Regions from separate parts of the Brevibacillus sp. Leaf182 genome, predicted to be linked through region 3. Evidence: riboswitches for the same ligand, from Rfam matches in the RefSeq annotation. Region 3 holds a riboswitch; each other region holds the start of a gene.

Region 1 (9,794 bases), on a different contig from region 3:
GAATCAGTCGGATGCTCATCCAGTGAGAAAATCGAGCGGTACGGTGCTTCCCCATCGAATTGGATCTCTCCATATGGATCGTCTTCCAGAATGAGAATGTTTTGGGCCTTACATTGACGAAGCAATCCGAGACGGCGTTCGAGGCTCCATACCTTTCCTGTCGGATTGGCAAAGGTTGGAATGACGTACACCATTTTCGGACGATACTGAGCTATTTTTTTCGCCAGATCGTCCAGATTCATCCCATCGGCATCACCGTCTACGGGAATCGCTTTGATCCCCCGGAATTGGAACAACTGAACGGCTGCCAAATAAGTAGGGTTTTCTACGAGAACGACATCCCCTTCGTCTAAATATACACGGCACAACAAGTCTACTGCTTGCTGAGAGCCCGTAGTGATGATCATATTATCTGCACCGACGTTCATATGCTTTTGCTTCATGCGAGATGCAATCCACTCACGAAGCGGCAAGTATCCATCAGTCAATCCGTACTGAAGAGCTTTTGCTCCTTGTTCGAATGCGCGGTTGAACGCTTCACGCATCTCTGCGATTGGAAAAGAATCCTCTGCTGGCAGTCCACCTGCGAGCGAGAGCACTTGATTGCCTTGGGTCAGCTTCAAGATTTCCCGGACAGCCGAGGAGGATAGTGCTTCGACAGATTTTGAAAATGAGTACTCCATGTTCCGTTCCCCCTTGATTTTGCTTATCCTTGTTTTATCACTGTCAACAGCGTAAGTCCAATCCTTGCTAGCTATGAGCAGATAGGTTTTGACTATGTCGAGCGGTTGTTCAATCGTTAGTCTTGACACACTTCATGCAAAAAACCCCTCTTCGTATCAAACGAAAAGGGGTCCATATGTATGGGCTATATCATCCTAGGCGATTCGGAACACACGTGGTTTCTCTGTGTGTGGGAGGAAAGAGAGGTCTACATGCGCGGACGCTTCTTCCATACCAATATCGCTTGCCAACAGCAATGCCTCTTCCTGGAAGGTCGGCGTACAGCTTCCTTCATTCAGTTCACAGAGACGCTTCAATCGCTTCAGTCTCTCTGCGGACTTCTCCACTCTCATGCATTCGTTCGTCAGCTCACAAACGTTAACGTGACGAGCATCAGCGATCATGCTGATATCATTCACATGGACAATCAGTCTTTTGCCTTCTTCTGTTACAAATCCGATCGAGCAAAAATGCGCACCTGACATTTCCAACCGAGTGAGAACAGCATTGGCGTAAACTTCTCCCGTCCGCAAGCGAATCTGGCTTGCTTCAATGGCTCCGCCGATTTTCCGCTCGTTGGAGATCACCGTATACATATCCGTGTAACCGTTAATCTGATAGCGCATGGTACCCTCCCGCTCTCGCTGAGACTAATTATCATTAACAACAATGACATCGTATAATGAAAATCATTATCTGTCAATAATGAGAATGATTTTTATTCTAGAAGAAAAAAGCCACACTCCATTTATATGGTAGTGTGGCCAATTTGCCTCGCTTTTATTTGGTTTTCGTAAATAACCCTAACTGCTCAATCCGTTGGACCGCTTCTGCGAGACGATCTTCACTGGATAACAAAGCCGCTCTCACATAGCCCTCACCTGTCGGACCAAAGCCATTTCCCGGCGCTACGACAACATGCGCTTTTTCCAAAAGCAGGTCAGAGAACTCCACGGATGTGAAGCCGCTTGGAACAGGAAGCCAAGCAAAAAACGAACCTTGTGATGGTGGAGCCTGCCAGCCAATCCGATGCAGATTGGAGTACAAGGCATTGCGGCGGCTTTCGTAGACAGCGACGAGGTCGCGAACGCACTGCTGCGACTCCGTCATCGCTTTGGCTGCCGCCATCTGTACCGCTCCGAACAGACTGACGAAGTAATGGTCCTGAATGAGATTGATCAGACGTACCAGCTCGCGATTCCCTACCATGGCACCAACACGCCAGCCTGCCATGTTGTACGTTTTAGACAAGGTATAGAATTCTACGCCCACTTCTTTTGCTCCAGGAACCTGCATGAAGCTGACTGGCTTTTTCCCGTCATAGCTGATCGCCCCGTAGGCAAAGTCGTGGCAGACGACGATTTCATGTTTTCGCGCAAAACGAATGGTCTCCTCATAAAACTCAAGTGGTGCGTTGACTGCTGTTGGATTGTTCGGATAGTTGAGAAACATCAGTTTCGCTCGATCCAAATCAGCTTGGGAGAGCTGGCTGTAGTCTGGCAAAAAGTCATTTTCCGCCTTCAGCGGCATCATGGCCATCCGTCCGTTTACGACAGCAACCCCCGACCAATAATCCGGATAGCCTGGGTCCGGAACCAGTGCAACATCGCCTGCGTTCATGAGTACTTGGCAAATCTCTACGAGTCCGGTTTTGCTGCCGAACAATATCGCTACTTCTTCCTCCGGATCGAGGTCCACATCAAATTCTTGCTTATACCAATGAGCCACTGCCTGCTTCAGTTCCACACGTCCCTGAAAAGGCGGATATTTGTGATGGAGTGGTTGTGCCGCTTGTGCCTGTAATTCTTCAATAATGTGCGGCGGAGTCGGCAAATCGGGATTGCCCTGCCCCAGGTTAATGACGTCATGGCCTTGCGCAATGACCTTGTTTACTTTTGCAACCAGGGTCGCAAAAAACTGGGTAGGGAGTCGATCAATCATGTCGGAGGGTTGAATGCGCATCTTTCTTCCATTCCTTTCTTGGGGCCCAATACAGTAAAACCCCCTTTTTCCATACAGAAAAAGGGGGAGATCAGCTTGGTCACGTCCTTATCTGTCAGGAAAAAATCCTGCTGGAATTGGCACAGCATCTGTCCATCACATGGAACAGATCCGCTGCCGGGCTTCATAGGGCCAGTCCCTCCACCTCTCTGAATAAGTCAAACACACGGAATATACTGTTTTTTCGTCTATATCATACTACTTGAGCACGTATACCGTGTCAAGATACTTGATTCTGTACGGGTACTTGATGCCTTCTTTTTTGAAAAGAGGTGTGGAAGGCAAAGAATGCGACAGACACCAACGACAAGCCTGCCATCACGAACAATAGTCCCTGCGCATGAATCGATTGGAAAATGAATGCGCCAAGCAATGGTCCGAGCATCCGTCCAGCTGATCCAGTCCCTGCTATCAGCCCTTGAATGAAGCCTTCTCGTCCCTCTGGCGTAAACTGTGCAGCAACAGCCGGCACCGCTGGCCACACGAGCATTTCTCCCAGCGTCATGATGAACATGCCTGCCACAAAGCCTGCATAAGCCGTTGATTGAGACAAAATCAGCATCGACAAGGCAAAAATATAAGCACCCAAGAGCATTTGAGCTTTTAGCGTACGGGCAAAGCGTCGAATGACCCACGCAATCAACGGCTGACCGAACAGGATCAAACCACCATTCAGCGTCCACAACAGACTGTATTGACGGAGTGTAATGCCCAGGGATTGCATGTAAGTCGACAGCACCGTCGTCCACTGTACATAGACAATCCAGCTAATTAATAGCCCCCCGCATAATAGCAGCAGAGCCCCCCATACCACCTTTGACTCTTGCTGTGGTTGTCGCAGCACATCACCAGTTGCTTGCTCAGACATGCTTTGTCCAGTCGTCGAGTTTCGGCTTTGTTGTTCCACCATTTTTAACTGACGCGGTAAAATGAGCATGAACATGGCGAGAACGATCACTTGTGAAATGGCATTACCGAAAAACGTCCAGGCAAATGACACACTTGCCAAGAAGCCGCCCAACGCAGAACCGGCAGCTACCCCCACATTGAGGGAGACATAAATCAGATTAATTCCTTTCCGTCCTCCGTCCGGCCATAACACGACGGCCAGTGCATTCATCACAGGGGAAAGTGTTCCGTAAAAAAGTCCATTCAGCAGAAGCAACGCAACATAAATCGTAAAATCTTGTGTAACACCTAAGCCGATCGATATCAGAATAACGCCGATGGAACCGACAATGATGGTGCGCATTTTGCCCCAGCGGTCAAACATCATCCCGCCGACAATACTCCCGATCAGGAATGCGCCTTGATTTAAAAGCAACAAGAAGCCGGCTACAGTCAGCGGCTTTCCGAGATGGTTGTGAATATAGATCGTGACTAGCGGCCAAATACACGCCATTCCAGTAGAAAAAATGACGGCAGCAATCGCCAATAAACGAATGCTGCTTGGATAGGATTCCCACTTTTGCCTCATGCCTTACTTCTCTCCCCGATGGAAATCGCCGCTTTTTCCGCCTGTTTTGGATTGCAAACTGGTCGGACCGATTATCATTTCTTTATCCATGGCTTTGCACATGTCATACACCGTCAAAGCCGCTACGCTGACAGCGGTCAACGCCTCCATCTCGACGCCTGTTTTCCCTGTCGTCTTCACGGTTCCTGTAATCGCAAGCGTCGTTTCATCTACAAAAGCAAACTGTATGTCGATGCCAGTCAATGGCAGCGGATGACACATCGGGATGATTTCCCACGTCTTTTTGGCAGCCATGACACCTGCTACCTGCGCTACGGCGAGTACATCGCCCTTTTCGATTCGACCTTCGCGGATTCGGGCGAGGGTTTCGGGTTTCATGCTGATTTGGCTCTCGGCTACAGCCACCCGTTTTGTGACGTCCTTCTCAGACACGTCTACCATCCGCGCTCGATTTTGTTCATTAAAATGTGTTAATTGATCAGTCATACGAGTATCGTTCCTCCTCTATCTCCTCCTACCTTACTCCCGCCGCTGGATAAAAGCAATGGGAATGTAGACGACATTGTTTCGTTATCTTGCTCATCCACTCCTTAAAACGTACGAAGAGCAAATGCTGGAGGTATACTGTGCGTACACAGCTCAAAGGAGGCGTATGGAAATGGAAACGATGAAGGATCAAACGATACGTTGGTCAATGCTTGTGCATGGTGATTGGACCATTTATTTAGCTGCCACGGCTGCCGGGCTTTGTTATGTTGGCTCGGTCAACCAGCCTTTTTCCGAATTGGAAGCGTGGGTTAAAAAGCATCGCCCACAAAGTGCATTGGTGCAAGACGATCCATGGCTAAAGCCTTTTGCAACAGAACTGATGGAATATTTGCAGGGAACGCGCGAGCATTTTTCCATGGATTGCGACCTGTCTGGAACGCCTTTTCAGCTCGCTGTCTGGGAGGCACTACGCCAAATCCCATATGGTCAAACGGCATCGTACACCGACATTGCGAACATAGTTGAAAAGCCTGCTGCTGTTCGTGCTGTCGGCGCCGCAATCGGTGCCAATCCCGTTCTCATTACAATCCCTTGCCACCGCGTCGTCGGTAAAAACGGTTCACTGACAGGCTATCGCGGAGGACTGCCCATGAAGACAACTCTGCTTGATTTGGAGAAAAAAACGAATCGGAGTGTGAAGCATGGCTAAATTGGTGACAGAAAGGATCGCTGCACTTGACTGGCATTCCATACAACAGGAGTTGGACGAACAAGGGTATGCTGCTTTTCCTTCCTTAATAAGCGCGGATGCGTGCGAAGAATTAATCGCTACGTATGGACAGGATGACCTTTTTCGCAATACGATCCAGATGGCACGGTACCGTTTCGGAGAAGGGGAGTATCGTTATTATCAGGCGCCCCTTCCCTCGCTCTTGCAGGAGCTTCGCGAAGGCTTTTATCCGATGCTTGCGCAGACTGCGAATCGGTGGCTGGAAATGCTTGGACGCGAAGCTATCTATCCTGCTACCCTCCCTGAATTTTTGGCGCAATGTCACGATCAGGGTCAGCTACGCTCCACTCCCTTGATTTTGAAATACGAAACGGGCGGCTACAATTGTCTACACCAGGATATGTACGGCGAGGTGTTCTTCCCGTTTCAAGTGGTTTTTGCCTTGAATCAAAAGGAGAAGGACTACAGGGGCGGAGAATTTCTGCTGATGGAGCAACGGCCGCGCGCGCAGAGCCGGGGACATGTGATAACCTTGGAGCAAGGCGCTGGCCTGATTTTCCCGACATCCTATCGTCCTGTGCAGGGAACGCGAGGCTACTATAAAAACACGCTGCGTCACGGTGTCAGCACGATTACCTCGGGCACGCGCTACAGCCTCGGAATTATTTTTCATGATGCAAAGTGAGGAACGCCAATATGAAAAGCATCCTTTCCTATAAAATGCCGAAAACCCTCCTCAATAAAGGAAGCGGATTTCTTGCGGATTACACCCACTCGCTGAATCCGTATACGGGCTGTTCTTTCGCCTGCTCCTATTGCTATGTTCGGCAAATGCCTGTCTCTTTGTTTCGCAACGAGCAATGGGGCACGTGGGTTGACATTAAGCAGCAAGCTGCCGACTTATTACGCAAGGAGCTACTGCGGGCAAAGAAAAAAGGAAAGGTGACCATCTTCATGTCTTCGAGTACAGACCCTTATCAGCCAGTCGAACAAACGGAAAAGGTAACGAGGTCTTTACTCGAAGTCATGGTAGAGAATCCACCCGATTTTTTGCTGGTGCAGACGAGAAGCCCCTTGGTTTGGCGGGATGCCGATTTGTTGCTCCTGCTGGGGGATCGCGTCCGCGTCAGCATGACTGTCGAGACCGATTTGGAGGAGATTCGCAGGCACTTTAGCCCACAGGCTCCCCCCATTCAAGCGCGGCTCAAAACACTCCAGCATTTGGCGGAAGCAGGCATCCCTACACAAGCAACAATTGCCCCTGTTTTGCCTAGTAGTGAGTCATTCCCGGAGATTTTGCGCTCCTTGGTCACACGTGTCTGTGTCGACGATTTTTATATGGGAGATGGCAGCGGCGGTAAACGAACGAAAAGAAACGGCATACCCGTACTCTATGAAAAGCTTGGATTGGAACAATGGTATGATCCTTCCGCCTATCGAATCGTCTATGATCGGCTATTACGTGTTTTTCCCCCGGATCAGATCTATTTGAGTCAGGAAGGCTTCGCCCCTTAGAAGTAACGGCTGATTGTAACACCCCATTCATTGGCAACTTTGATCGGTTTATGATATCGTCTAGCCTAGAGAGTAGTATCATCCAGGGAAATGAGGAATTGTCTTGACCATTACGATCTTGTTATTTGCCGGACTCGCTGAACGTGCGAATGCCCGGGAAGTACAGTTGACCCTATCTGAAGGCGCGACCGTAAGCGATCTTCTGCAAGCAGTGGAAAAAGAATATCCTGCGCTCTCTGCGCTTTTAGGCAGTTGCTTTGTCTCCATCAATCATGAATATGCAGCGAAAAATCAGGTCATTTCAGCCGACGACGAGATTGCCCTCTTACCTCCTGTAAGCGGCGGAGAAGAAGACCCGCGCTTTGCCATTACCGAGGAGCCGATTTCCGCGGACAAGCTCGTTCGTCTGGTGAGCAACCCGCATGCAGGCGCAATCCTTACTTTTGTCGGAACTGTTCGGGAATTTACCCATGGTCAGCGCACCGTGTATTTGTCCTATGAAGCTTATGCCCCTATGGCTGTTGAAAAAATGAAGCAAGTCGCAGCAGAGATCGAGGAACGCTGGCCGGGAGCGCAAGTCGCGATGCACCATCGTATCGGTCATTTGGCTGTGGAAGAGATTGCGGTTGTTTGTGCCGTTGCAACAGCGCATCGCAATGAATCGTTTGAAGCAGGCCGTTATGCCATCGAGCGACTCAAACAGATCGTCCCCATTTGGAAAAAAGAAATGTGGGAAGATGGCAGCGAATGGAAGGGACATCAGCAAGGACCATGGAATCCGCTTGCGATGCCAGAAGGAAAGGTGGAGTAACGCCTTGGATACTCGCTATTCCCGTCAGATATTGTTTCATCCAATCGGGCGCAGTGGACAAGAAAAGCTCGGGCAAAGCCGTGTAGCGATCGTCGGCATGGGAGCGCTCGGAACCGTTCTTTCCAATCATATGGTCCGTGCTGGTGTAGGTTTTGTCCGCATCATTGACCGCGACTTCGTCGAGCCGAGCAACTTACAGCGTCAGATGCTCTACGACGAATCCGATGCAGCCGAACATTTGCCAAAAGCAATCGCCGCTCACGCCAAGCTGACAAAGATCAACTCAGCCGTCACCATCGATCCGATTGTTGCAGACCTCACCGCTTACAATGCGGAGGAACTGCTGGCAGATGTCGATCTTGTTCTGGATGCGACGGATAACTTTCAGGTGAGATATCTCGTGAACGATGTTTGCGTTAAACATAGCATCCCGTGGGTGTACGGTGGCGCTGTGAGTGCGACCGGAACTTTTACCGCGATTCGTCCGGGGATCACACCTTGCTTGCGCTGTCTTTTCCCTGAAGCGCCAAACCCGGGTGAGATGCCTACCTGTGACACGGCTGGCGTCATCGGACCAATCATTCACATCGTCGCCTCCTATCAGGCAACCGAAGCATTCAAGCTGTTAGTAGGCGCAATGGATGAGCTCAATCCGAATCTGGAGCACTTTGAGATTTGGCATAACCGCCATCAGCAAATCAAGGTGGTCAATGCCCGCCGAGACGACTGTCCGACATGTGGGCACAAGCAATTTTCGTTTTTGCAACCGGATACCCAGGATGGACAAGCCGTTTCGCTTTGCGGTCGAGACACCGTACAAATCTCGCCCGCCACTGCAATGACACTTGATTTGAATGCATTGGCTGATCGCCTTTCCCCTTTAGGTCAAATCGAGCAAAACAAGTTTTTACTGCGTTTCCGTGTTGATACGTACACACTCGTCATTTTCCCGGATGGTCGCGTACTCGTGCAAGGCACAGATGACATCAGCCTGGCACGTTCGCTCCATGCCAAATATATCGGCGCGTAACTGGTTACTCGTCATGAAAAAAGCTGTCCCAGACCGTCAACCCGGACGAAGGGGCAGCTTTTTTATGCTGATTGAACAAATGTAATCGTAAACGTGGTACCTTTCCCGACTTCACTCTCAACGGCGATTGTGGCATGATGCAAATCGATTATTTTTTTCACGATTGCCAGGCCCAGGCCACTGCCCGAATTGGCTCGGTTCCGCGATGGGTCCGCCTTGAAAAACCTTTCGAAAATGCGCTCCCGATTTTCCTTGGATATCCCGATTCCCGAGTCGATTATTTTCACGAGCACTTCGCCGTTTACCGTCTCCAGCTTTACGCTAATTTTCCCGCCTGCCTCCGTGAATTTGATGCTGTTACCAAGTAAGTTGGTCCAGACTTGACTCAGCATATCTTCGTCGGCGACGATTTCAACTTTTTCCAAGTCTATGTCCATTTCAATCTCTTTCGCCATCCATTGCGGCTCGCATGCGAGGATGATTGCGCGTAGCTGCGTGTCCAACCGATACGGCTTCCTCTCTAACTCATGCTGGATGCCCTCTAGCGCAGTGAGCTTAAGCAGGTTGTCACTGATCTTGGACAACCTCTTGCTTTCCGACTCGATAATCTCCAAGTAACGAATACGCTCTTCTGGACTTAGTCTTTCATTATGCAGGGCCCGAGCAAACCCGCTGATCGACGTCAAAGGCGATTGAATTTCGTGGGAAACATTGGAGATGAACTCCTGCCGCAGCTTCTCCATTTCATTTAATTGCTCCGCCACGTGGTTGATGCCATCCACCAGCTCCCCCCATTCGTGCGCCAGCTTGATATCGAGATTGACCCGAAAATCCCCCATGGCAATCCGTCTGAGCGCATCAATCAATGGTTGAAACCTGCCTCGATGCCTTGGCATAGTGAAAAAAGAAATGATCATGCCTACCCCAATGAACAATATGCAGTTCAAAACGGAATGGACCAACACTTTTACAAAATCATTGGGATGATAGCCCATATAGCCATAAAAGAGCGTGGTAA
Region 2 (9,794 bases), on a different contig from region 3:
AATCGAAGTATACAGTTCAATCTAAGATTTTTTATCGGTTTTCCAGTCGAGCCATTCTTCTTTTAGCAGGCTGTAAGTGGCATGATCCACGTAATGATCGTAAAGAAATTCATTCCTACGCAGTATCCCTTCCAGTTGAAACCCTAATCGTTCCGGAATCGATCTGCTCTTAAAGTTTTCCGTAGCAGCCTGAATCGTTACTTTTTCCAAATCCCATGACCCGAAGATCAATACGTCCAAGTAAGTCGCCACTGCTTCTGTCATCAAGCCCTTGCCCTGAAATTGCGCACCCAGCCAATAGCCAATGGACGTCTTTTTGTTAATCCAATCCACCGTATGTACACCGACTGTACCAGCCAGACGTCCTTGGTACCAAATACCGTAGTTGATGCCGCGATTATCGTTGTACTGGTTGATTGTCGCTTGGATGAATTGGCGCGAATCCTCTACCTTCTTCGTATAATTCAGCCACGGCAGCCATTCCATAAGGTTCTCCCGGTTCGAATCCGTAAGCAAAAATAACTCCTCAGCATCAGCTAATTCCAATTGTTTCAAGTACGTATCTTCATTGATGGCTATCCGTTGAACCGGTTGCATACGAATCTCCCCTTTTCTTGGCTATTTTACTGGAAAACACCAAAATGAGCAAAAAGCGCCCGCCAGTAACAACAGGGCGAACGCTTAAAATAGTTCTTTTATTTTTTGCTATTGCCGATCTCTTCTGGTTTGAAAATGCCTGTCTCCGTGACGATCGCTGTAATGTACTTCGCAGGCGTTACATCGAACGCAGGATTGTACACCTTGATATCGTCTGGAGCTACCTGTTTGCCCAAGCCATGGGTAATTTCCTCGGCTGGACGCTCTTCAATCGGAATATCTGCGCCTGTCGCTGTCTCCAGATCAACAGAGGACAACGGAGCTGCCACGTAAAAAGGAATGCCGTGAGCTTTTGCCAATACCGCTACCCCATAGGTACCGATCTTGTTGGCGACATCGCCATTCGCTGCTACGCGGTCTGTACCCACGATGACAGCCTCTATTTTCCCTTGGGACATAACCATCGCGGCCATGTTGTCGCAGATCAGCGTCACATCAATCCCTGCTTGCTGCAATTCAAATGCAGTGAGACGAGCGCCTTGCAGGACAGGACGGGTTTCGTCCGCGTACACCTTCAGGTTCCAGCCGCGTTCCTTTGCCAAATAAAAGGGAGCGGTAGCCGTACCGTACGCTGCTGTAGCCAATGCCCCTGGATTACAGTGCGTGAGAATTCCCATACCGTCATGCAACAGTGTGAGCAGATGCTCTCCGATCGTCCGGCATACTTCAGCGTCTTCCTTTTGAATCGCCAGTGCTTCATCAAGCACTGCCGTCTTCAAATCTGCAATCGACCCACCGCTTTCTTTTTCAACACGAGCTTTGATGCGATCCAATGCCCAGAACAGATTCACGGCTGTCGGACGGGAAGAGCCCAGGTAGTCTGCCTGCCGGTTCAGTTCCTGCCAAAACTCGTCGTAGTTACTCGCTTCACTGTCACGAATCCCAAGGTAGAGTCCGTAAGCCGCCGCCATGCCAATCGCTGGTGCGCCACGCACTTCCAAACGACGGATGGAACCCCATACTTGCTCGGAGGTAGTCAAGTTCAAATAGATCGTTTCTACTGGCAGACGCGTCTGGTCAAGCAAGACCAATGCGTCATTCTCCCACTTAACAGGTGCCAATTGGGTGCTGGTTGTCATACTGTAGTAGCCTCCTGATAGTAACGTTCGGTCACAGTGCGTACGATGTCCGTGATATCTGTCGATTCGTCTATGTTGCCGCGACCAAGAATCAGCGCTTCTCCAATCGAGAGAGCCAGACGCTCTGCTTCTGCGCGAGTCCGGTCGTCTTCAATGGCATTCAGGTCCGCTACACCTGCCAAGCCGATGACACGACGCAAGATTTTGCATCCGGCATAGCCTGCTGTATCCTGAATCAAGCGCTTCACGTAGCTTTGCCACAGTCCTTCGACATGGGCGCTGCGCTCTTTGGCGTGCTTGTGCCAGAGCTGAACGAATTGCGAAACGAATTCATTCCAGACATCCTCGACCGTTTCCAGTAAGTATTCGCGGTACGCTTCCCGTTCTCCTTGATCTTTTTGCAGACCGTGCTGTCCTGCGTAGTTGAGCAGCAGATTGGCTATAATCGCCCCAATGTCAAAGCCGATTGGGCCGTAGTAAGCGAACTCTGGATCGATTGCCTTCAGGCTGTTTTCCGTGATGAAAATACTTCCGGTATGCAAGTCACCATGCAGCAGCGCTTCTGCGCGCGTAAGGAAATCGTATTTCAGCTTGGCGATTTCCAGCTTCAGCGGCCTGTTGCTCCAGATCGCCTCGACTTCGCGGCGGATCAACGGGTTGAAGTCGTTGGTAGGCGCATTTTCATATGGATCGGTAAAGACGAGGTCTTCTGTGATTTTGCATAATTCTGGATTTATGAATGTTCCGACTAGCGCTTTTTTATCGTATGGATGTGCGCCCAGATCGGATGTGAAAAACAACGTTTGCGCGAGAAAACGGCCAATTTGCTTTGCGAATAGTGGGTACCGCTTTCCTTCGATCAGACCTTTACGCATGATGATGTGGTCCCCGACGTTTTCCATGACAGTCAACGCAAGCTCCCCGTCGAAGTGATACACCTGCGGCACCAAGTCTGGAACGTATTTGTGCTGAATGCGGAGTGCCTCGCTCTCGATGCGAGCCCGATCAATCGTAAGCGGCCAGGATTCTCCCACGACGCGGGCAAAAGGCAGTGCTTGCTTGACAATGACGCTCTTACCGGTTGCCGGCTCCTGAATGTCAAAAACCAGATTGAGGTTGCCATCCCCGATTTCGCGGCTGGTCAGCTCGGCTCCTTCGCTAAAAAGACCCGGTATTCCTTTTACGTACTCCACTGCTTCCTGTTCAGTCAATGCGCGATATGCCATGATTCCAAAACTCCCCTCTACGTATTTTTCCTCTATCTCTACTTGTTTTGTTTGAGTACCTGGAGCAATAAAAAGACCTCTTTTCCCGAAGAAAAGAGGTCGCTGTCGTCACGTGTAAGAACCGTGTTGATGTCCCCCTTATCTTCCAGACCACTTTTGTTTCTGCAGGAATTAGCACCGTGCATGTCGCCTGTCAATCAGTCGCTTCCTCGCGTCTGAATGGCGTCATGTCGGTTGCCGGGTATCATCGGGCCAGTCCCTCCACCTTCTCTGGATAAGGTATCCAAAACGTATTCGGTTTTTGATTTAGTTTGAATCATACAACCAACGCTTCCACGATGTCAACACCCTTTTGTGCAAAAATTCGCACCTTGCTATCAGTAGCTGTATTGTGTTCCGGATGCCGCAGGTCGCTCCCAATTCCACCAGTCTACCTTGCCAAGAAACGCTGCTGTTATCGACTTTTCGGACTTGAGCTTCAGTAGTTCTTTCGTAGGTCCAGTGAGGACGGCTCCGTAGATTCGCACTCCGTTTTGCTGCATGTAGTTGTATCGCTCTGCTATCTGTAGATCTCTGCCAAAGAGTAAGGATTTTCCGATATCGCGAGCCAGTTCTTCTTGCTCTGACAAATACCTCATCTCCTCCAGATAGTTTGCGATTACCTTGTCCCCATCCCCTTTTTCATATGCACCACCGTAATCCATTTCCCGCTGGGCAAATCCCCATACTTCCCCGGAACCAAACAGCACATCTCCGGCATCACTTTCAGCTTGCTTGAGCTCTACTCCTGTATCTACCGCAAACCAAACTGTATCTTGTCCAGAAGAGGTAACATGGCGGGTAACCAGTTTATAGTACTCGTCATACGTCAAAAAGTGATCAAAAGAAATCGCAAGCTGCGAAACGGTACCCTCGGGCAGCTTCTCCATCGTCGTCCAGGCAGCCGAAGTGAGAGACATGGTATCCTCCGTTTCCCCCTCTGTCGGATAACGGAAAAACAGCTTTTGCTCCCTGACCCCGTCCGTCCATTGCGGCTTGGCTTTCACGTTCCATAGCACATTCGTACTCTCAAATCGGCCCGCGTTCTTTTCTTCTCCCCCAACCCGCTCGCGTAGCTCCATGCTGATGTTTCCGTACAGCAATCCGACCTGTGAACCACTACTCCCCACTCTCACACCTGGTTGAGTAAAATTGACCATCGACTTCGCAACGCGGAACAGATCTTCATGCATCAGTGACCCAACCCAGCCATTCAGAATCAGCAACACAACTCCGGCCAAAAAGGGAAGCCCTATGGTGAATCCTGCGTTGGACAACCGATTTTTCCATTTCCCCCGTCGAACAATCGCACGCTGTTTTTCAGCCGACAGTGTTTCAGGCTGTTTTGTTTTCACGTTGTCCTCTCTCGTTTCTTCCCCCAACAAAAGCCTCTCCAACCGCTGTGCGTATTCCTCGTCAGCGGCTATTTCCTCCTCGAATTGTTTTGAATCTTCTCCCGCCATTTCCCCACGCAAATAAGCAAGCAGTCTTTGCTCGCGATCATCCTTGTTCATCACCGGTTTTCCTCCCTCCACAACTGCCGCATCTTTTGTCGCCCCCGAAACAAGGAACGCTTGACGTCTGCCAGCTCGATTCCGAGTACCTCTGCCATTTCCGCGTAGGAAAACTGCATGGCAAACAACAAAATGACCTGTCTCTGCTTTTCCGGAAGTTGCTCCAAATAGTCATGGGCCACTTCCCACAGCTCTTTGTTCACGACATGCTCTGCCGGATCAACCACCGAATGATCACGTCGCTCTGGCAAGGCTTCCACAAAGGCGAATCGTTGTTTCGTCTTCTTGCGATAACCGTCCACGAAAGCGTGATAGGCCACCTTGAACAGCCAGGGCCGTACTTTTTCCCCACGGTAGTCGTCCAAGGAAGAGAAGGCGCGACAAAAGGTTTCCTGTGTCAAATCCTCTGCCAGTCTCTCATCTCGTGTCAGCCGGAAAAGATAGCGGTAAATATCGTTTACATGCAGCTGGTACACATCCTCCAGACCTACTTTCCCAAGCCGTTCACACCCCTTCCTCCCTTACCACGAAAGAATTGCCAAAAAGTTTCACCTTCGTCTTATTTTTCTAATAATCCGCTGCACATTCTCTGCAAAAACAAAGATTGACTCCTGACAATGAACGTCATATCATGGGGGAAACGAATAACTCTTATCGCGAGCTGGCTGAGGGACTGGCCCTATGATGCCCGGCAACCGGCGCTATACCATGAATCGTACGCTGATGATGCGTACCTTGGATAGCGAAACGGTGCTAATTCCAACGGATAAGAGTCGAGATCGAGCTTTTTTGGCTCCTCTCGGCTACTGACCCGAGAGATGAGACGAGACGCTTTCCTAGTCGACAACCGCCTCCCCGCTCAATGGGGAGGCTTTTTTAATTTATACAAGGAGGATTAGACGTACCATGAGTGAACAACGTATCCTCGTCACCTATCTCACACAAGCAAAAGACTTGAACAAGAAAGCGCAGGCCATTGCTGTCGGCATGACAGTCGGTTCCTGGACGGACCTGCCGCTTGCCAAGCAAGCTGAGTTAGCGCCGTATCTTGGTGAAGCCGTGAGCGCGACACCACTTGAGACACTGGAAAACGGAGAAACACGCGGTTTGATTACCGTCAGCTATCCGACTCGTAATTTTACAGCAGACATTCCATCCTTGTTGACCGGAATATTCGGCAAACTATCGATGGACGGCAAGATCAAGCTCGTCGACATCGCTTTTCCTGACTCGTTCCTTCAGGCTTTTCCTGGACCGAAGTTCGGCATTGACGGTCTGCGCGAACGTTTAGCAGCACATAACCGACCGCTCTTGATGAGCATTTTCAAATCGTGCCTGGGCCTTCCTTTCGACGACCTGAAAACGCAATTCCGGGCACAAGCCTTGGGCGGAGTCGATCTGGTGAAAGATGACGAAATCTTCTTTGCAGATGACCGTGCTCCTTTTATCGAAAGGATCAAAGCGTTCAAGCAGATCGCTCAGGAGACCGAAGCCGAAACAGGCAAGCCCGTCCTCTATGCAGCCAACCTGACTGGACCTGTACATGAGCTGAACGAAAAAGCGAAACGTGCGGTAGATGCGGGTGCTGACTGCCTCTTGTTCAATGTGCTGGCCTTTGGCTTCGATGCCCTGCACCGTTTGGCAGCCGATCCTGATGTACACGTACCGATCATGGCGCATCCAGCATTGGCAGGCGCTTACTATCCATCACCCGACTACGGTATCGCCACCCCGCTTCTGCTCGGAACGTTGATGCGTGTAGCTGGGGCAGATTTGGTGCTCTTCCCATCTCCATATGGCAATGTCGCCTTGGACAAAACAGAAGCGTTGCAGCTCGCCAAGCATTTGACTGACCCGCTGAATGGTGTACGCCGTTCCTTCCCGGTTCCATCTGCCGGTATTCATCCGGGACTGGTTCCACAGCTTTATAAAGACTTCGGTCTGGATCAAATCGTCAATGCAGGAGGCGGAATCCACGGTCATCCCGGTGGAGCAACCGCAGGAGCAAAAGCATTCGTTGCTGCGATTGAGGCAGTCACCGCTAACCGAACACTGGAAGAAGCCGCCGCTGATTCACAAGAACTGGCGATCGCCCTAGAAAAGTGGGGTGGCGCACGATGAGCAAGAAGCTCGTCCTGTTCTGCGATTTCGACGGAACGATTACCGAAAAAGACAACATTGTAGCGATTGTCCGCAAGTTTGCTCCCCCTGAGTGGGAAGCCTTGACGGAGCAAATCCTTTCGCAAAAAATAAGCGTTCAGGAAGGAGTTGGCAAGCTGTTCCAACTCTTGCCCTCTTCCTTGCGCCAGGACATTATCGATTTTATTGTCCATGAAGCGACGATTCGCCTGGGATTTGCTGAATTCGTGAGCTATTGTCGCGAAGAAGGCATCGAGCTGTTGATCACGAGTGGCGGCATCGACTTTTTCCTGGAGCCTATCCTGGCACCTTTTGATCTCTCCGATGTACCGATTTACTGCAATGGAAGTGATTTCAGCGGAGAGCGCATCACCATTACGTGGCCAAACGCTTGCGATGAACATTGCACGAACGGCTGCGGCATGTGCAAGACGACAATCATCCGCCGTTACGATCCAGCAACCCATTTCCGCATCGTCATCGGCGACTCTATCACGGATTTGGCTGGAGCCAAAATCGCTGACTATGTGATTGCCCGTTCCTTCCTCGCTGAAAAGGCGGAAGAGCTGCAATTGCCGCATAGCAAGTTTGCCACATTCCACGACGTGATTCGCATTTTACAGCAAGTCCAACAGGAGGTTGTCTAATTCATGACCGCAACACTCGAACAACGTCTGGATGCCTTTCGCCGTCTGGATGACGCCAAGCTGACATTTGCCCGCCGGGACTGGTTTCCCGGCACCAGTGGCAATCTCTCGATTAAGATACAAAACGATCCCTTGCAATTTGCCGTAACGGCAAGCGGTAAAGACAAAACCAAGCTGTCCCCTGAAGATTATCTGGTCGTGGATCAAGACTCGCGTCCGGTGGATGAAACTACGCTCAAGCCTTCCGCGGAAACGCTCATCCACGCCGTCGTCTACAAATCGTTCCCGAAGGCCGGTGCTTGCTTCCACGTCCATACCGTATGGAACAACCTCATTTCCGAGCTGTACTTTGGACAACGCGCTTTCTCCATTCAAGGACAAGAGCTGATCAAGGGACTCGGAATCTGGGAAGAAAACGCACGCATTACTGTTCCGATTGTTGAGAACTTTGCCGATATTCCGACCTTATCCGCCGAAATTGAAAAAGTGATCACACCAGAGGTTCCCGGCGTACTCATCCGTAACCACGGTATCTACACATGGGGCGGCAATGACTTCGAGGCCAAGCGCCACCTGGAGGCTTTTGAATTCCTATTCGAGTATCACGCCCGCTGGCTGCAATTGCGCCAAGCAGTCGTGTCCACTACAACCACCAATTAAGGAGGAATAAACGATGGCACAAATTCGTTTTCACGACAACAATGAGTACATCTCAGCACCCGAGGAAGTTGTCTCCTTCCTGGACACTCAAGAGATCATTTACGAAAAATGGGGCGTGGATCGCCTTGATCCGAAGCACCGTGATAACTACAGCCCGACTGACGAGGAAAAACAAGAGATTCTCGACACCTTCAAGCCGGAAATCGATGCGATCAGCCAACGTCGCGGTTATTTGACAGCGGACATTATCGTCCTCTCTGACAAAACGCCTAACCTCGACGAGCTGCTGGTGAAATTCAAGGGCGAGCATCACCACACCGACGATGAGTGCCGCTTTTGCGTTGATGGTCACGGCATTTTCGCCATCAAAGGCAAAGATGGTCGCTACTTCGACGTCGAGCTGGAGCCAGGCGATCTGATCTCCGTACCACCGAACTACCGCCACTACTTCACTCTGATGGACGACCGCAAAATCAAGGCGATTCGCCTGTTCGTCACTCCTGCAGGCTGGGAAGCGATCTATTAATAACGAACCCCTTGGCATTTACTGATTGCCAGGGGGTTTTGTCTTTCTGCCTTCACTTTACGACACCATTTCCCTTAATCGATACATCAGACTTGATTTCAAATGTGGCATTGGAAAAAGCCTTCGTCCAATCATCCTCTACCTTTTTGTATTCCTTATATTCATAAGCACGCGCATAGAGACCAAACCCAAACGGGTCTGTACCGGTTTCCTGGCATTTCTTGATTAACTTCATGTAATCCTTCTGCAACTCGTCACTGATCATTCGCTCCATCTTTTTGTAGTCCTTTTCCATGTCGTACGGAAACATGCGCTCCGATATGGAAATTCGCAACCTGAAATGAACGTCAAAATGAAACCGACCGTTTTGATAGGATGTTTTTACTTTTTTTTGAACCCCCTTGATAAAAAAGCTGATCCTGTCTTTCGTAATTTGTTTTTGATCGTTCGGCTCTTTAATCGGGATGGTGATAGACAATTCCCCTTGTTTTTCATGGATCAGCGTTTGCAAAAGAATCGTATCCCGCGGTTCTATCGAGCCTACATACGTTCCATTTTTTTTTAACAAAGCTGTCCCCACTACCTTGACCGCCCGCTTTTCTTTCTTCAACTCAGTCAAGCTAGGTGTCATCCCTTTTTCATACATTTGTCGATGGAGCTCCTGGGCCCTCGTCTTTACTGTCAGATTTCTTTTATTGGCTGTGTCAATCAGCGTTGTTACATGAATGGCTAGACGAGGCTTGTCCTTTGGTTTAAAATCAAACAACTCATGCAACGGACCATCAAGCATAGCCACGCGGGCGTTGACACTGAATTTTGCATCCCGAAAAACGACATCCAGCAGCCGAAACCAGTCCGGGTGAGCCAGCAGCTTTTTCCCCATCACAAGCACCTGAATTTTGCCTGCTTGGGTCAAGCCTGTCACTCGCTCATCAAAACCCATTCTCGACTCTCTAATGGTAGATGACCGGATACCGTATTCCTCAGATTTTTCCTTCGCCTCCCGATTGAACACCGGGCTTGAGATATAAAAGAGAAGCTCATTTTTTTCGTTCAAATCAATTCCGACCATCAGTGATAAAGTGGTATCCTCCAAATTGATCTGATCCCTGCAACCTGTCAACATCGTTACCAGCAAGCTCAATAACAGAATCTGAGCAAATGCCCTCATGCTTTTTCCCCCCTTTCTGCTCGTTTCGATAGCCTGATCGGCCCCCAAGCCAGTAGAGGAAGCGCATAAGCAAAGCCTAAGCCTGCATAGCTCCAAATTTGTATCGATTTCTTCAGATCAATAAAGGATGGCGTAT
Region 3 (9,794 bases):
CGGCACCCAGCACCATTTGCCCTTCCGCCCCCAGGTTGAATACCCCTGCCCGAAATGCAAGGGAAAGACCCAAGGCAATCAGCATGATAGGCGTGGCTCTCGCTAATGTAGATGTAAAGAAATAAAAACTGCCAAAGGCCCCTTTCCACATTTCCTGGTAGGTGCCCAAGATCGATTCGCCAACTGCAGCAATGACCAGCGCCCCGGTCAACAAACCGATGACGACAGCCAATAACGGCTGAACCAATGACTTAGATAGCTCTTTGATTGCTGCCATGAATGCTTCCTCCCGCCATGATCACGCTGATTTTTTCTTCGGTTGCCTCCAGGCGTGAAAGCTCTCCAGCGATTCGCCCTTTATACATGACCAAAATCCTGTCAGACAAGGCGAGAATTTCGGACAACTCGGAGGAGACGAGCAAGATCCCGTCTCCCTGATTGCGCTTTTCGATCAGCGCCTGATGGATGTACTCCATGGCACCGATATCCACCCCGCGCGTAGGCTCAGCCGCAATCAAAAACGGGGTTTCGTGTCCCAGCTCCCTTGCTACGATCAGCTTTTGCAAGTTTCCACCTGACAGATTCCCAGCCAGCTCCTGCAATTGTCGGGAGCCAGTCTTGATGGCGAACTGCTCTACCCAGCCTTTTACGACTTGGCGGAATTTCTCCCGCAAAACGACGCCACGGCGGTTGTAAGCAGACTTTCGCTGATAGCCCATCAACGCATTTTCCTCGACGCTTGAGAGTTTGGCAGTTCCCCACAGGTAGCGATCCTCCGGAATATGCGCCAAGCCCGCATCCCGAATAGTGGCAACTGATTTGTTCGTCACGTTCTTGCCGCCTAATCGCACCGTGCCCTCCTGTGCCGCTCGCAAGCCGCTGATCGCTTGCAGCAGCTCCGATTGTCCATTCCCGGACACACCTGCGATTCCTACGATTTCCCCGTGGTGCACGGTAAAGCTGACTTGATCGAGCAGAGTCTGCTTTTCTCGAACCGAGAGATTCTCCACCTGCAACAAGGGGCCTTTATCCAGAGGAAGTCGCTCAGCTAACTCCTGCAATTCACGTCCGACCATCAGTCTGGCTAAATCGTCCGCGTTGGTTTCTGTACGGGAAACCGTTCCTGTCACTTTGCCCCCGCGCAGTACTGTAATACGATCAGCTACCTCCATGACTTCCTGCAACTTATGTGTAATCAAAATGACGCTCTTGCCGCTCTTTGCCAGGTTTCGAATCGTTTGCAGCAGGTCGCGTACCTCCAGTGGGGTAAGGACAGCAGTCGGCTCGTCCAGCACGATAATATCCGCTCCCTGATACAGGACCTTCAGAATTTCGACCCGTTGCTGTTCCCCAATCGAGCAATTCGCTACCTTAGCCTGCGGATGAATCGGAATGCGATACTGCTCACTCAGCGCCCGCACCTTGTCCTCCGCGTCCTTTCTTTTGAAAAAACCCGCTTGCTTCGGCTCGTATCCGATCACGATATTTTCAGTCACACTGAATTCTCCGAAGAGCATAAAGTGCTGGTGAACCATCCCGATCCCTTTTCGAATCGCATCCTCTGGTCCGCGAAAAACGACTGGCTTACCGTTTAACACGATCTCTCCCGACGTCGGCTGCTCCATCCCGTACAGCATCCGCATCAGTGTCGTTTTGCCCGCTCCATTTTCCCCGACAATCGCGTGGACTTCTCCTGCTGCCAGTGAGAACGACACCTTGTCGTTGGCGGTAAAATCTCCGTACTTCTTGGTCATGGCCCTCATTTCCAAGCGATCGGTCATTCCCACTCCCTCATTTCTGTACGTCCTTTTATGAAAATGGAAGACCGACTACACAGCCGTAGTCGGTCACATCCATCACTGTGCACAAGCTATAAATAAACGTTCAGCACCGAGCTACCTTTTTAAAACTGGTCTGGTACTTTGCGAGTGCCCGCTACAATCTCATCGCTGATCGCTTTCACTTTATCCACCACTTCTTGTCCAATAAAAGCATGCAAAGGCGTTTTGCTTTCGTGCGTTACATAGGTTACACCAACACCTTTTTCCTTCAGGCCGTACGCAACAACACCTGGTTTGAATGTTCCTTCTACAAAGGTCTTCACGGTTTCATAAGCTGCCGCGTCAGTCCCTTTCAATTGGGACAGAACAATATGCTCTGGATCAATCGTCGTACGGTCAACGTCCTGACCTGCTGTGAAGAAGCCTTTTTCCTTCGCTGCCTCGAAAACGCCAAGGTCGCCTACTGCTGCTGCACCGTTAATGAAGTCAGCGCCTTTGGAAGCTTGGAGCAAAGCCAATTCCTTCGCTTTTGCCGGGTCAGTGAAGCTACCTACATAGTTGACCATCAGCTCTGCTTTTGGATTCGTCGCTTTCAAGCCCTCTTCGAAGCCAACTGTCCATTTTTTCAACTGCGGGATATCAAGAGCGACAACCATGCCCACTTTGTTCGTTTTCGTTGCCAGACCTGCTGCTGCTCCCACCAGGTAAGCCGCTTCCTGCTCACGGAAGGTAACACTGCGAACGTTTGGCAAATCCACTACAGTATCAATAATCGCAAAATTACGGTCAGGATTTTCGGTAGCTACTTTTTTCAATGCATCCTCTGATGTAAAGGAAGAAGTGATGATCAAATCATAATTTTCTGCAACAGCCACGCGCAAATTCTCTTCAATCGCTCCATGGTCCGTAGATTCAATCGTTTTCACTTCTGCACCCAGCTCTTGTGCGGCTTTCTTCGCACCCTCATCCATTTGTTGGAAGAACGGATTCACACCGATTTTCTCGGGCAAAATCAAGGCAATTCGCTTTTTGGCTGCGCCCTCTTGTCCTGCTGCTTGTCCCCCTGGCTGATCAGCAGGTGCGCTTGTGCCAGTCGAGCACCCTGTTGCCAATACTGCGAATGTCGTTAATGCGAGCAATAGCTTCTTCATGATGTATCTCTCCCTATCCGAACTTTACGTTTTTCTTTATCCTATTAGGTAATGTACGGCTTTTTACCCATTTTTTCAATACCATTTACGAATATTCTCTTATAAAATTAATTCATCGTTCGTATATTCCCCCTCGTCTTTAACAAATACAACAAAAAAACTCTCCCCGGAGGAAGAGTTTGCGTACGTAGCCATTCTCTTCCTCATCTGTCAAAACCATGGTACAGGTTTTGCAGGAATTGGCACCTTTCTGTTCATGCATAGACATGATCAGTGGTTGCCGGGCATCATCGGGCCAGTCCCTCCGCCGCTCTTGATAAGGTAGGTGAATATATTTAGTTACAATGGAATTCATTCTAGCAGAACGGTTCAAAAATGCAATTCTTTTTTCTCAATTCCAAACACTTCTAAAAGTACATCGAAGTTTAAAAAGTCGTCTTTTTAGCACCGAGAAATTGGCGAGAACCACGGCCCCTACTATTTTACGTGAAAGGTTTGCTGGAGACGATGAGACAACGTATTCAACTCGCCCAGCTCTTCCGTAATCTCACGCACTTTTTGATGCTGGTTTTCTGCTGTCGCAAACAGCTCTTCCAAGTTCGCTACGGATTCCTCGGTTACCGCTGTAATGGTCGACATCTCGATGGCAACTTCACCGGAACGCACTTTTACCCGGTCCATGCTGGAGCTTACTTGATCAGCCGCTTCCAGGAAGGCCATCATCCCCGCACGCACTGCTTCGATGGAGGCCACTGTTTTCACGGCCAGCTCTTGGCCTTTTGCAACAGACGTTTCCCCATTGCTCATATGCTGCACCGCATTCTCACTTTCCTGATGGAGAGATTTCAAAATGTCGGTAATTTCCTGCGTAGCTGTCGCGCTTTGTTCCGCCAGCTTGCGTACCTCATCCGCGACAACAGCAAATCCACGTCCATGCTCGCCTGCACGCGCCGATTCAATCGCTGCATTCAGCGCCAAGAGATTCGTTTGTGTCGCGATCTGATTAATCGCGCCGACAATTTCCTCTACGCGATTCGCCTGCCGATTGAGCTGGTGAATCGTAGAGGCTGCTACATTGACTGCCTGCACAATTTGCTCCATCTGCAAGGACAGCTCGTTCATCATCTGAACACTATCTATCAGACGACGGTTGTTTTGTTGCGATTCCGTTTTCATTGCATTGGTCTGTGTTGTGACTGCCTCGATTTCCTGGTCGATGGATTGAACCTCTTCTTCGATCTTCACCGTAGAATTCGCCTGCGATTCCATACCGACGGCGACTTCCTTGAAGGCTACCATCATTTCATCTGTATTGCGCTTCGTACCTTCCGCATGCTCATGAACATGATCGCTTGTACGATCCAGTTGCTCCGTCATTTCCTTGATGTTCAAAAGCATTTCTTCCAGACGGCGCTCCTTCTCTTCCGCTTCCTGCCTTGCGTCGTGCGCTTTTTGCAGGGAGGCTTGTCCGGCGAGACACAGATACGTGACGGCTCCCATCATCATGAGAATCGCTACGATCCGCACACCCAGATTAAGCTCGGAAAAATCACCGTTGAAAATCTCGTACGTTCCCGTATAAAACCCGACAACCGTGACGACGATTTGGGCAATTCCCGCTGTTACTACCAGCTTCCAGTCCAAATAGGCTGCCAAAAAGCCCATGACGATGAAGGCGAGGAACGAAACCTCTTGATAAGTGGTAAAGTGATCGAATGAAATCGCATAAAACATGAGTCCGATTGCTACCAGATAACGAATCACATGACTATCTTTGCGAATGAAATAATACGGCGAAACAATTAAAGTGACCAGCAATCCCAAGGACGTCACTTTCCAGAAGTTCACATCCATTTGGTAGGCAATGAGTCCCGCCATCCATAAATGATTCCATAGGATGAAAATCATAAAGCCTTCTTTGTCAGTCAAGGTATTGCGAATCAATTGAATCATAATTGCCCCCCTTTTTCCTATTACTTATGTATCGGATTCTTTCCCCATTATATAGCCAAACCTTTGCCAAATTTGTGAAAAAAGTGAGAACAGCCAAAAACAATTTCGAATAGGCTATTACACAACTCACACGTACAGGAGGCAACCGGAGAAAAGTGGAACTCAATCAATTGCCAGCTACTGTGCTGACACGGACGATTAGCCGTCCGAACACCACGATTTACTATCCCCAATTGGCAGGCTTATCCAATCAGCAAGCAGAAAAAGAGATCAACCGGGCGATTTCTCAAACGGTTCAAGGCTTAATTCACGAGCAGCAACGAGTCCAGGTGCCGGGAAATACAGAAATGCAAGGAAGCTACGAGATCAAGACAAACGAACGCGGTATTTTCAGCGTCGTGTTGAGCAACTACGCCTACACACCGCAAATGGCTCACGGCATGACCTTCCTCGGGTCGATCACCGCAGATATCCAAACAGGCAAGCTGTATACGCTGCGGGAATTGTTCAAGCCAGGAAGCGATTACGTCAAGGTGATTTCTGAAAACATCAAGCGTCAAATCAAAGAAAGAAACATCCCCACACTCAATGGCTTTACTTCAATTAAGCCCGATCAAGATTATTACCTCGCAGACAAAGCACTGGTCATCTACTTCCAGTTATACGAAATTACGCCCTATTACGTCGGTTTCCCCATGTTCCCCATTTCCGTCTATGAACTGGAGCCGCTCATCAATGAAAAAGGACCATTGAGCATCTTGTCCGCAGATTAGTGCACTGTACCACCGTAGTTTTCATCCAGGTGAGTGTCTTCTTCCATGACACTCGCCTGATTCTATTTGTGTCAGAAAATCCATTATTTCGTCATCGAATAAACGTTTACTTATATGTCCGGAACTGCTAGTATGTTATTGTACATATTTACTTAAGCAATAAAGCGTACGATATATCGAACCAGCTTTCCTGGAGGTATATACTCATGCAATATTATGGTCATCGAATTAGCCAAACCGCAAGAATATTCAGTAAATCGTTAAATGGGACGATGGCTCCCATGGGATTATACAGTTCGCAATGGGGTATTATCCTTTGCTTGCATTATCGAGAATCGCTCACACAGGTTCAATTGAGCAACTACCTGAATGTAGAAGCGCCGACGATTACCCGGACACTTACCCGATTGGAAGAGATGGGCTGGATTATTCGCTCAGAGGGTGATGACAAGCGTGAGCGCTATGTGTCCTTGTCCCCGCAAGCAGTCGAACGGTTCCCGGAATGGCTGGAGGCTGCCAAAGAGCAAGAAGAACTGGCACTCCGCGGCCTCGACGAAGCAGAACTCGCTATCTTTAACCGCGTATTGAAGAAAATGAACGATAATTTACAACCGTCGTAACAAGTAAAAATGACTTCACCCAAAAGCAGTTCGGTGAAGTCATTTTTTGTTAGCCATTCTTCCTTGTGCTATGAATAATGGGGTCGAGCTCTCTTGGTTGTCTGTAGAAGCAGGCCTGCTCCGGTTCCACCTGTCCTGATACGGTTTCGTCATGGAAAAAGGCTCCCCACCAAGCACAAGCGTGCCCGGCAAGAAGCCTCTATGTCATAATCGTATTCGTTATTGCATGCGTTTCGCGATATTGCGAGCCATCCAGACCCCAGCAGCTCCGGCCTGGGCCAGACCACGCGTAATTCCGGCACCATCCCCGCCACAGAACAATCCCTTAATTTCTGTTTCGAATTCCTCAGTCAGTTTTGGACGAGCCGAGTAGAATTTCGCTTCCACTCCGTAGAATAATGTATGCTCGGAAGCGATTCCCGGCGTTACCTTGTCCAGTAACATCTGCTACTCAATTTTTCGTATTCATCCGGCCAATATTGGTCTTGTAAGGGTTCCCGTTGTTGCAAAAGATTGTCGGATGCAGGAGAAGTCATTTATTAATTTCAATGTTATTTCCGGTCTTTTGAGGACGAATAAGACGCACTATCTCATCGCTCAACCAAAACAGGAAAGAATTGAATAGTGCATATTTCCAAAATGGCTCAGAGTATTCAATAAACGAAGCGAGATCAATCTTATCATTTTGATGTGAGAATAGTAAAAATAAGGGAATAAATAGAAATGGGGTCAATACTAAAAAGGTTACTATAATCTGAAAAATGCATGATACGATCCAACGCGTACTCTTCAAATTTTCTGTGAGAGTATCCGATAATAATGATACAGGAGTTGAAACTACGAGGAATATTGTAACAACAACTAAACCATAAATAAATGCATAGAATACTGGATATTCTATATTCTTTAAAACAAATAAAATTATCGAAACAAAAGAGGAAATTAATAAGACGATGTACTTTATTTTCATATCTTTATTCCTCATCTATAGAATAAGCAGGGAGAGAACTCCCCTTATAGAATTTAATTTCCAATATCAAAAAAATTATCTAATGGAGGAAATAGCATATTAAAATCCACATGTACAGACCCATACTTTAGCTCCCAATTATTACTACTAGGCGTAATTATAAAGAATTCATGGCTAGGGGCGAAATCGTTTCCTCCAGTAATTCTATAACCACCTCCAAAAAATTTAGCATGGTAATAATAATCAATATCTGGTCCTGGTACTAGTGCATTGGGCGCGGCATGATCAAATACATACTCTACTTCTCCCTTTTTTGTGTCAACTAATGGTTCATATCTAAATTTTATATTTCTATCACTGGCTGTAGCTACCTTTACCAATTTGTAATTTGCATCATATCCTGTAGTGGGGTGAACGTCTATTTTTGTAATTCCAACAGTTGCTCCCGTACCATCAACGGAACAAAATATACATACTCGTAATTCAGCATGTGTACGATAACGATCGTCTTCAGCATCAAAGCTTCTATTTTTCCCATCTCCCCCGAAGTATGCATAGTTATAGTCAGGAAATGGATTAGGTACATAATCTTCTGGAATAAATGTTCTATATCTTAGTTGCCATTTCTTTGGAGCTGGTTTTGGGTTAGCAAACGCTTCGGTATCATTCAAATCTATCTCTCTCATGATGGTCAAAGTTTGATAAAAGCTATCTTCATTAATTAGTTTTTGATCAAACCCACTTTCTTTCATTTCCTGAAGCTTTGCATTCTTTGCGTCCTCGCTCATCAGTCTTTTAGAAACTATTTTATATACATATTTTTCTCCAGCATTTATCTGTTCATCTACCACTTTGCTCTCATTAGTTTCTTCTAAAAATTCTTCATCGCGATATATTCGATAGGTCTCCACACCATCGATATCTGGCCAATCAATCACTATCATTTTGTCGCTAGTTACCGTATCAATCTGCACGTTAGAAAGGGGATTTTCTTGCATTTTTTCTAGAGTGCCCTTTGATAACTTAGACATTAATTCCGTCTTTTTCTTAGGAAGAGTCATTGTTTTAACGTTAACTTGATCAATAATTTCTCCCTCTTCATCAAGTGCCTTAATAACATAGTGATACGGCATGGAGTCCTCTAAATTATCATGCTGATAGCTAACCTCTTCTCCCTCATAAATTAGTTCATCTCTTAAGAATAATTGGTAACTATCCCCAATATTATTCCAGGAGAGTTTGATTCGGTTTTCAGATGAAATAATAGGATCAAGCTCTAAGTAATCGATATTTTCAGCACTAACATAACTAAATGAGATTAAATTAAACTAAACATTACACCAGCCACAAAACTTCCCAATATTTTTTTCATTTTAGTCGTTTTTTCCTCCACCCAAAATGTGTAAATTACATATAAATGATAACTAATATTCAAATAAATGTAAATGTTAAATTCTCCACCTCTAACCCTTAGATAATTTATTACCATAAAGACATATCAAAAAGTATACAGTCACATAACGGTTTATTAATATGAAATATATCGCTAGGAATATACATACTTTTTCATGGCGGTTTTCTTCCTAACAGAGATATTCTTTAACTGCTATTAATGAAAAGACGTCACTAAACTACAAGAATAACACCAGCATTGACTTATAAGAACGAAATAATAAAAAAAGAACGTCTTGCCAAGCTGATATCACCTAGCAAGAAGCTCTCTTTACAATTATCGTTTTCTTTTTATCCTAGCCGTTTCGCGATATTGCGAGCCATCCAGACCCCAGCAGCTCCGGCCTGGGCCAGACCACGCGTAATTCCGGCACCATCCCCGCCACAGAACAATCCCTTAATTTCTGTTTCGAATTCCTCAGTCAGTTTTGGACGAGCCGAGTAGAATTTCGCTTCCACTCCGTAGAACAATGTATGCTCGGAAGCGATTCCCGGCGTTACCTTGTCCAGTGCTTCCACCATCTCGATCAGACTCTTCATCGTATTGTAAGGCAACACGAGTCCCAAGTCACCCGGTACCGCTTCCTTCAAAGTAGGCTCCAGGAAGCCTTCCTTAATACGCGCCTCTGTAGAACGGCGACCGCGCAAGATATCGCCGTATTTTTGCACGATGACCCCACCGTTTGACAGATCATTCGCCCGCTTGCAAATTTCTCTCGCGTACTCATTCGGCTTGTCAAACGGCTCTGTAAACGTATGAGATACCAAGAGCGCAAAGTTGGTATTCATCGAGCCCAGCGCCGGGTCTTTGTAAGAGTGCCCGTTTGCCGCCATCACTCCACTGTGATTTTCCACGACCACATGACCAGATGGATTGCTGCAGAACGTCCGTACACGCGTTCCGACAGATGTATTGAAAATGAATTTTCCTTCGTACAGGTGCTCATTGATTTCGCGCATGACGACATCGGATGTCTCCACACGTACGCCTACGTCGACTTGATTGTTGTACATTTTCAGACGGCGCTTTTTCAGGATATCAGTCAACCAAGCCGATCCATCACGGCCTGGTCCGATTACCACATAATCAGCTT

Evidence for each region. Region 3 has a riboswitch for S-adenosylmethionine ahead of ASG16_RS04260 (BMP family lipoprotein). Riboswitches for the same ligand answer to the same signal wherever they lie in the genome.
Region 1: linked by a shared signal. The riboswitch ahead of ASG16_RS16680 (pyridoxal phosphate-dependent aminotransferase) and the one ahead of ASG16_RS04260 (BMP family lipoprotein) in region 3 are both predicted to bind S-adenosylmethionine.
Region 2: linked by a shared signal. The riboswitch ahead of ASG16_RS08325 (2,3-diketo-5-methylthiopentyl-1-phosphate enolase) and the one ahead of ASG16_RS04260 (BMP family lipoprotein) in region 3 are both predicted to bind S-adenosylmethionine.

What each region holds. Positions count from the first base shown of each region.
Region 1 covers NZ_LMPN02000024.1:75,956-85,749, forward strand. The annotation lists gene ASG16_RS16670 (aminotransferase-like domain-containing protein) at 1-683, opposite strand, end outside; gene ASG16_RS16675 (hypothetical protein) at 879-1,349, opposite strand; gene ASG16_RS16680 (pyridoxal phosphate-dependent aminotransferase) at 1,504-2,685, opposite strand; SAM riboswitch class I at 2,770-2,884, opposite strand; gene ASG16_RS16685 (MFS transporter) at 2,945-4,201, opposite strand; gene moaC (cyclic pyranopterin monophosphate synthase MoaC) at 4,205-4,687, opposite strand; gene ASG16_RS16695 (methylated-DNA--[protein]-cysteine S-methyltransferase) at 4,860-5,399, shown strand; gene ASG16_RS16700 (2OG-Fe(II) oxygenase) at 5,392-6,105, shown strand; gene ASG16_RS16705 (SPL family radical SAM protein) at 6,117-6,935, shown strand; gene ASG16_RS16710 (molybdenum cofactor biosynthesis protein) at 7,039-7,746, shown strand; gene ASG16_RS16715 (ThiF family adenylyltransferase) at 7,751-8,776, shown strand; gene ASG16_RS16720 (sensor histidine kinase) at 8,839-9,794, opposite strand, start outside.
Region 2 covers NZ_LMPN02000018.1:109,834-119,627, forward strand. The annotation lists gene ASG16_RS08300 (GNAT family N-acetyltransferase) at 22-597, opposite strand; gene mtnA (S-methyl-5-thioribose-1-phosphate isomerase) at 696-1,736, opposite strand; gene mtnK (S-methyl-5-thioribose kinase) at 1,733-2,962, opposite strand; SAM riboswitch class I at 3,098-3,243, opposite strand; gene ASG16_RS08315 (anti-sigma factor) at 3,340-4,515, opposite strand; gene ASG16_RS08320 (sigma-70 family RNA polymerase sigma factor) at 4,515-4,991, opposite strand; SAM riboswitch class I at 5,164-5,340, shown strand; gene ASG16_RS08325 (2,3-diketo-5-methylthiopentyl-1-phosphate enolase) at 5,422-6,636, shown strand; gene ASG16_RS08330 (2-hydroxy-3-keto-5-methylthiopentenyl-1-phosphate phosphatase) at 6,633-7,301, shown strand; gene ASG16_RS08335 (methylthioribulose 1-phosphate dehydratase) at 7,305-7,961, shown strand; gene mtnD (acireductone dioxygenase) at 7,975-8,487, shown strand; gene ASG16_RS08345 (Ger(x)C family spore germination protein) at 8,540-9,658, opposite strand; gene ASG16_RS08350 (GerAB/ArcD/ProY family transporter) at 9,655-9,794, opposite strand, start outside.
Region 3 covers NZ_LMPN02000015.1:288,673-298,466, forward strand. The annotation lists gene ASG16_RS04250 (ABC transporter permease) at 1-277, opposite strand, end outside; gene ASG16_RS04255 (ABC transporter ATP-binding protein) at 252-1,781, opposite strand; gene ASG16_RS04260 (BMP family lipoprotein) at 1,904-2,932, opposite strand; SAM riboswitch class I at 3,133-3,255, opposite strand; gene ASG16_RS04265 (methyl-accepting chemotaxis protein) at 3,410-4,885, opposite strand; gene ASG16_RS04270 (PdaC/RsiV family protein) at 5,041-5,658, shown strand; gene ASG16_RS04275 (MarR family winged helix-turn-helix transcriptional regulator) at 5,865-6,278, shown strand; partial or broken gene ASG16_RS04280 (FAD-dependent oxidoreductase) at 6,498-6,716, opposite strand; gene ASG16_RS04290 (hypothetical protein) at 7,302-8,381, opposite strand; gene ASG16_RS04295 (NAD(P)/FAD-dependent oxidoreductase) at 8,992-9,794, opposite strand, start outside.